3 regions of the Mycobacterium sp. SMC-14 genome follow, and region 1 is predicted to be linked to each of the others. Evidence: riboswitches for the same ligand, from Rfam matches in the RefSeq annotation. Region 1 holds a riboswitch; each other region holds the start of a gene.
The links. A riboswitch is a leader RNA that binds a small molecule or an ion and turns the genes downstream of it on or off. The one in region 1 is predicted to bind cobalamin.

Region 1 (2,194 bases):
GGCCGGTCTCGGGCTCCAGCGAGTAGGGCACGTGCAACGTCGAGCACGACGTCGATACGGCAACAGCCTCCGCACTCCCCAGCAGCGACGCCAGCTTGGCCAGCGCGGCCTGCAGGTCGGTGCGCCAGATGTTGCGGCCGTCGACCACACCGGCGACCAGCGTCTTGGAAGCCAGCTCCGGCACCGACGCGATCTTGGTGTCCGCGCCGTAGACCAGGTCGACGCCGATCGCCTCGACCGGAGTGCGGGCCAGGGCGGGCAGCCCGGCGCCCGGGTCACCGAAGTAGGTGGCCACGAAGATCGACGGCCGCTTGCTCAGCCCGCCGAGACGGTTGTAGACCTGCTCGGCCAACGCGGGGGCGTCGGCGGAGATGTCGGTCACCAGCACCGGCTCGTCGATCTGCACCCACTGCGCGCCGGCGTCGGCCAGCTTGCCCAGCAACTCGGCGTAGATGTCGGTCAGCTCATCAAGGCGGGCGATCGGTGCGTCCGCACCGTCGACGGCCTTGCTCAGCAGCAGAAAGGTGACCGGCCCGATGATCACCGGACGAGCGTTGATGCCCTGCTCCTGCGCCTCGGCGAGCTCGGAGAGCACCTTGGCCGGGTTCAGCGAGAACTTCGTGTCCGGGCCGATCTCGGGAACGATGTAGTGGTAGTTGGTGTCGAACCACTTCGTCATCTCCAGCGGGGCGATGTCCTTGTTGCCCCGGGCTGCGGCGAAGTAGCGGTCCAGCTCATCGGCGACGCCGGCCACCCGCGCCGGGAGTGCGCCCAGCAGCACCGCGGTGTCGAGCATCTGGTCGTAGTAGGAGAACGTGTTCACCGGCACCGAGTCCAGCCCGGCGGCGGCCAGCTGGGCCCAGGTGTCGCGGCGCAGGCCGGCGGCCACCGTCTTCAGTTCGTCCTGGCCGATCCGGCCGGCCCAGTAGCTTTCGGTGGCGCGCTTGAGTTCGCGGCGCGGCCCGATACGAGGTGAGCCGAGAACGGTGGCGGTAAAGGGTTGAGCGATCACGATTTGATCCTTCAATTGACGAGGGTGGGTCAACGCCAGCAGTCGCCCAGCTGATCCGGTCCCGTGCCTATATATAAAGCACTATAACCCTCAAAACCAGACGCCCATTCCGCGAGGCGTTGATCCGCCGGGCGCGGCGCGCCCAGCACAACGGGCAGGTATTCGGACTCGCAGGCGCGCACCGAGGTGCTCCTAGTGGCCGTCGCTTCCCAGTCGGTGGGCGAACCCGTGACCAGTGCTTTGTGACGGCGGTCGTTCCTGCATACCGCTGCGGGACAGTCCCGGATTCTCACCGGGTTCCCTCTTGCGCTCCACGGAAAACCGCATTGCGCTCGATGCCGACGCCGCCTTACGGCAGCTACGGCAAACCAGTTGCGTAATGAAGATTACCTGGTCAATCGGCTCGAAGCGCCTCCGGGATCGGGGTCTGGCCGTCGTTGAATTCGATGGTGCGGCCGATGGTCGAGTTGTCGGCCAGGCAGGCGGCGATCACCTCTGCCACGTTGTCGCGGGAGACCTGCCCCTTGCCGGTATCGGGGCCGAGGGCGATTCGGCCGGTCGCCGGATCAAGGGTGAGCCGGCTCGGGCCCAGCACCGTCCAGTCCAGATCGGTGGCACGCAGGTGGGCGTCGGCGGCGGCTTTGGCCTGCGCGTACGGAAAGAACGGATCGTCGTCGGGAACACCGTGATCAGGACCCGCGCCGAAGTAGGACACCATCACGAAGCGCCGCACACCGGCCTGCTCGGCGGCGTCGATGCTGCGGATGGCGGCGTCGCGGTCGACGGCGTAGGTGCGTGCCGGGTTGCCGCCGCCGGCTCCGGCGGAGAACACCACCGCGTCGTGGCCGGCCACGACGCGGGCCAGGCCGTCGACGTCGAGTTGCTCGATGTCGGCCACCACCGGGACCGCGCCGGTGACCGCGACCTCCTCGGCGTGTTCGGGATTGCGGAACACCGAACTGACCTGGTGGCCGCTATGGGCGAGGATGGGGGCCAGCAGCAGGGCGATCTTGCCGTGGCCGCCGATGATCACGATGCGTGCCATGGAGTCGACGGTACGCGGCTAGCATGATCACCGCGGTCCGACGGACTTCCGGCGCAGGATATGTCCCCACCCGCACGATTCAATTCGTGCTGCCCTGGGGAATATTCATTGACGCTCATTCGCATGACGGCAAGTCG
Region 2 (2,194 bases), 2.3 Mb from region 1:
CCGGTGGGCATCGACCAGCTGCCCGAATACATGGTGCCGACCAGAACCTCGGCGGGCTTCGCCCCGGCGGCTTGAGCGGCCAGGGCACGGTAACGGTTGCGGATGTCCTGGTAGGTCTGCGCGGCCTGACGTTCGGTCCCGGTCAGCGCGGCGAACACCTTCATCCACTCGGCTCGGCCCAGGGGAGTGGATTCCAGCCATTCGGCGTCGGCCAGTACGGGCAGACCGGCCTCGCGCAGCTTGGGATAGCCGGGATCGTCGATACCTTCGGTGACCAGCAGATCGGGGCCGGCACTGAGCACCCGCTCGACGTTGAGCTGTCCGCCGGGGGCGTACCCGACGATCTCACCGGTCTCGATGCGGGCGCGAATCTGCGGATCGGCGACGGCGGCCGGGCTCGCCACTCCGGTGACCACGCCGGCTTGCCCGAGTTCGGTGATCATCGCCAGGTGCGTCGTCGAGCCCGAGTAGAGGCTGTGTACCGGGACGGTGATCTGTTGGGCGTGGGCCAGTTCGCCGCTCAGTGCCGGTGCGGGCGCACCGCAACGCACCAGTACATAGGACACCGGCTTGCCGCCGAGGTAGGGCCGTTTGACAGTCAGGACCTGGTAGCTGCCGTGGTATTCGAGGACGAAGTTGGTGGCCTCGGTCAGCGTCGACTTGTCGGGAAAATAGTCGGCAGCCGGATCGAAGTCGGTGATGCAGCCGGCGCGCGCCTGCGGGGTGCGGGCTGCGAGTTCGCCAGAGCAGCTGGCCAACGACAGCGCGGTGGCCAGCGCTACCAGGAGCGCAGGAACTACCCGCAACGCACGGGGCATGGGCGTGAGTCAGCTTCCTCGGGGTACACCGCCCCGGTACGCAGGACGCGTTGACGTGAGTCTCCTGGCTCTCGGATCACTGCTTGCCTCGCCTTCCAACCCCACAAGTGGCGGGCCGTGGCTGATGAGGGTCGCTCCCCGATGACAGTGGCGGGACCGCGCCGGATTCACACCGGCTTCCTCAATCGTCATCGCCTTACCGGCGACATTGTTGCATGCCGTGCTGCGTTAGGCTGGCCGCCGTCTCGTGGCGTCAGGAACCCGGTGCGAATCCGGGGCGGTTCCGCCACTGTGAAGGGCCATCGGCGCAGCCGGGCCCGTTAGCCAGATACGGCCACGAGACATCCGACGACGAGGGGCGAGAACCCCGAGGAGGCCCCTGATGGCTGATGCACGCCGTATCGCGCTGTTGTCCACGTCCGACACCGACCTGCTGTCCGCGCGGGCCAGTGGCGCGGCGTACCGGCTCGGCAACCCGGCACGCCACGACATCGAACCGCTGGTGGCCGGCACCGACGTCGTGGTGCTGCGCATCCTGGGGTCGTCGGCCGAGATCGCCGACGAACTGAAGCTGCTGCGCGCGACGGGCCTGCCGCTGGTGGTGCTCGGCGGGGAGCGCTCGCCCAACGCCGAGTTGATGGAGTGCTCGACGGTCCCGATCGGCCTGGCCGCGCAGGCACACGCCTATCTCGCCGAGGGTGGGCCGGCCAATCTCGCGCAGCTGCACGCGTTCTTGTGTGACACGGTGCTGCTCACCGGGGAGGGTTTCGATGAGCCGGCGGTGATCCCGGAGTGGGGTTACGGCAAGCGCGAGTCTGTCGAGGCTCCCGACGCGGTGCGGATCGGGGTGCTCTACTACCGGGCCCATGAGGTCAGCGGCAATGCCGGTTTCGCGCACGCGCTGGCCGACGCCATCGATGGGGTAAAGGTCGCCACCGGGGCGGTCGGGGTGCCGATCTTCGCCGCGTCGCTGCGCAACGCCCCCGATGAGCTGTTTGAGGCGCTGGCGCAGCTCGATGCGGTGGTGGTCTGCATGCTGGCGGCCGGTGGGGCGATGAATGCCACCGCCGGTGTCAGTGCCGGTGACGACGACGGCGCGTGGGACATCGAACGGATCGCGGCGCTGGACATTCCGGTGTTCCAGGGACTGTGCCTGGCGTCGTCGCGCGCGGATTGGGAGGCCAACGACGACGGCGTCAGCCCACTGGATTCGGCCACTCAGATCGCCATCCCGGAATTCGACGGACGAATCATCACGGTTCCGTTCTCCTTTAAGGAGATCGACGACGACGGGCTGCCGCACTACGCCGCCGACCCCGAGCGCTGCGCCCGGGTGGCTGGAGTCGCGGTGAATCACGCTGTGCTGCGCCGCATCC
Region 3 (2,194 bases), 2.3 Mb from region 1:
CTCCACCGGCCAGCCCAACCGGGCGCGAGCCAGGGTCACCGAGGAGATCGCGGGCACGACCGTCACTCGCTCGGTGCCCAGCAGCGCGATCAGGGTGCTGCCGATGCCGCTGAGCAGCGGGTCCCCGGATGCCAGCGCCACGATCCGCTGTCCTGCCAGTTCCTCGAACAGCGCCGGCAGCCCGGCGTGCAGCGGGACCGGCCACTTGAGCCGCCGCTGGCCGTCGGCTTCGGGCAGCAGGTCCAGTTGGCGGGGCGCGCCGAGTACGACGTCGGCCGCCAGCACGGTCTCCCGCACCGGCCCGCCCAGCCCGGCCCAGCCGTCGGCGCCGATGCCCACTACGGCGATGCGTTCGGCTGGGCTGGGCTGGGCAGGCACAGCGGCGATCGTAACTAGGTCAATCGTTCGGTGAGGAATTCCACCACCCGCTTGCGCGCCTCGTAGGCAGGATGGCCGTCGACCTCACGGACCTGGTCGGTGAGCACCGAGTGCGCCATCCGGGACAGACCGTGCGGGTTGCCCGACGAGGAATCGATCTCGATGACCTCGAAAGCGTCCCCAAGCCGCGCTTTCAGCGTCGCGAAGCGGTCACCGGGGGCCATCTTGTCCTCGCTGAACCGCAGGCCGAGCGCGCACAAGCCGTCCTTGGCGGCCCGGTCGGCGACAACGCCCAGCTCGACCTCGGAGAGCCCTGGGTCGCGGCGTTGTTTGAGCGTCAGCGGAATGGGCACCGACGGTTGGCTGAGCACCGGGGCCAGCACGGCGTCGTCAACGGCCGCGGCCAGCGCGAAGCCGCCGGTGAAGCACTGGCCGATCACCCCGACGCCCTTGCCAGGGGTCTTCTCGTTGAGGTCGCGGGCCAGCGCCCGCAGGAACTGGGTGACCGGCCGCTGCTTGTCGGTGGCGAACGCGGCGAATTCCCGGGTCACGCAGGCGCGACTGATCGTGGTCAGTGCGTAGCCGGGCGTGATCGCCTTACCCGGCTCGCCGAACAACGAGGGAATCGCCACGGTGAAGCCGTTGTCCACCAGGTGATTTCCCAGCGCCAGCACCCCGGGGTGAATCCCCGGAATCTCCGGGATCAGCACCACACCGGGGCCTTTGCCCTTGCGGTATACGTCGTGGGTGAATTCGCCGCCGGTGAACGGCTCGGCGACCCATCCGGTCAGATCTGCTTCAGGTGCACTCACTGTCTTCGGTGTCCTTTCGCCCAGGTCGGCGTCTCGCGCCCCGAGTGTTAGGGTATCGGCGCGAAGCGCCAGGGAAGTCGGTGTGACTCCGACGCAGGCCCGCTACGGTGTTCCGCGGCGCATCTCGGTGCGCCACGGTCAGTCCGAATACCGGCTTCGCGTCGCCGACTCAGAGGTGTCGGCCACACGAGCGGAGCCTCAATGCAACAGCTGTACCCCTTCCCCGCTGTCCTCGGCGGCGACCCGGATGCCCCGGGCGGCCTCGACGACATGGCACTGGCGCTTGTCCTGAGCGCGATCTCCCCCGGCATCGGCGGGGTGCTCATTCGCGGCGAGAAGGGCACCGCCAAGTCGACGCTGGTCCGGGCGCTGGCCCAGGTGCTGCCGCCCATCGACGTGCTGGCCGGCGATCGGTTCTCTTCCGATCCCGCTGAGGCGAACCCGCTCTCCCCCGACGGCCCGTTCCCCAGCGACGCCCCCGTCGAGACCCGCCCGGTGCGTCTGGTGGAACTGCCGGTCGGCGCCACCGAGGACCGGGTGGTGGGTTCGATCCATCTGGAACGGGCGCTCAGCGCCGGCACCGTCGACTTCGAACCCGGGCTGTTGGCCCGCGCCAACCGCGGCATCCTCTACCTCGACGAGGTCAACCTGCTCGCCGACCACCTGGTGGACCTGCTGCTGGACGCCGCGGCGATGGGGCGGCTGACCGTGGAACGCGACTCGGTCTCGGTCACCCATGCCGCGCGGTTCGTGATCGTCGGGACGATGAATCCCGAGGAAGGCGAGCTGCGTCCCCAACTGCTCGACCGGTTCGGGTTGACCGTCGAGGTGTCCGCGCCGCGTGATCCGGTTTTGCGGGCCGAGGCGGTTCGGCGGCGGCTGGCGTTCGACGCCGACCCGGAGGGCTTCGCCACGAACTACGCCGAGGCTGAAGAAGGACTGCGGGCCCGGATCCGCCAGGCCCAGGAACTGCTGCCCCAGGTGACGCTCACCGATGACGCATT

Region 2: it holds a riboswitch for cobalamin, as region 1 does, so the genes downstream of both, cobN (cobaltochelatase subunit CobN) here and metE (5-methyltetrahydropteroyltriglutamate--homocysteine S-methyltransferase) in region 1, are expected to answer to the same signal.
Region 3: it holds a riboswitch for cobalamin, as region 1 does, so the genes downstream of both, ACKY0W_RS16660 (magnesium chelatase subunit D family protein) here and metE (5-methyltetrahydropteroyltriglutamate--homocysteine S-methyltransferase) in region 1, are expected to answer to the same signal.

What each region holds. Positions count from the first base shown of each region.
Region 1 is NZ_CP176429.1:1,203,764-1,205,957, forward strand. It holds gene metE (5-methyltetrahydropteroyltriglutamate--homocysteine S-methyltransferase) at 1-1,027, opposite strand, end outside; cobalamin riboswitch at 1,148-1,352, opposite strand; gene ACKY0W_RS05820 (SDR family oxidoreductase) at 1,407-2,057, opposite strand; gene ACKY0W_RS05825 (DNA/RNA helicase domain-containing protein) at 2,181-2,194, shown strand, end outside.
Region 2 is NZ_CP176429.1:3,516,930-3,519,123, reverse strand. It holds gene ACKY0W_RS16730 (ABC transporter substrate-binding protein) at 1-818, opposite strand, end outside; cobalamin riboswitch at 855-1,044, opposite strand; cobalamin riboswitch at 1,036-1,172, shown strand; gene cobN (cobaltochelatase subunit CobN) at 1,201-2,194, shown strand, end outside.
Region 3 is NZ_CP176429.1:3,500,535-3,502,728, forward strand. It holds gene cbiE (precorrin-6y C5,15-methyltransferase (decarboxylating) subunit CbiE) at 1-378, opposite strand, end outside; gene ACKY0W_RS16655 (dienelactone hydrolase family protein) at 393-1,190, opposite strand; cobalamin riboswitch at 1,216-1,364, shown strand; gene ACKY0W_RS16660 (magnesium chelatase subunit D family protein) at 1,392-2,194, shown strand, end outside.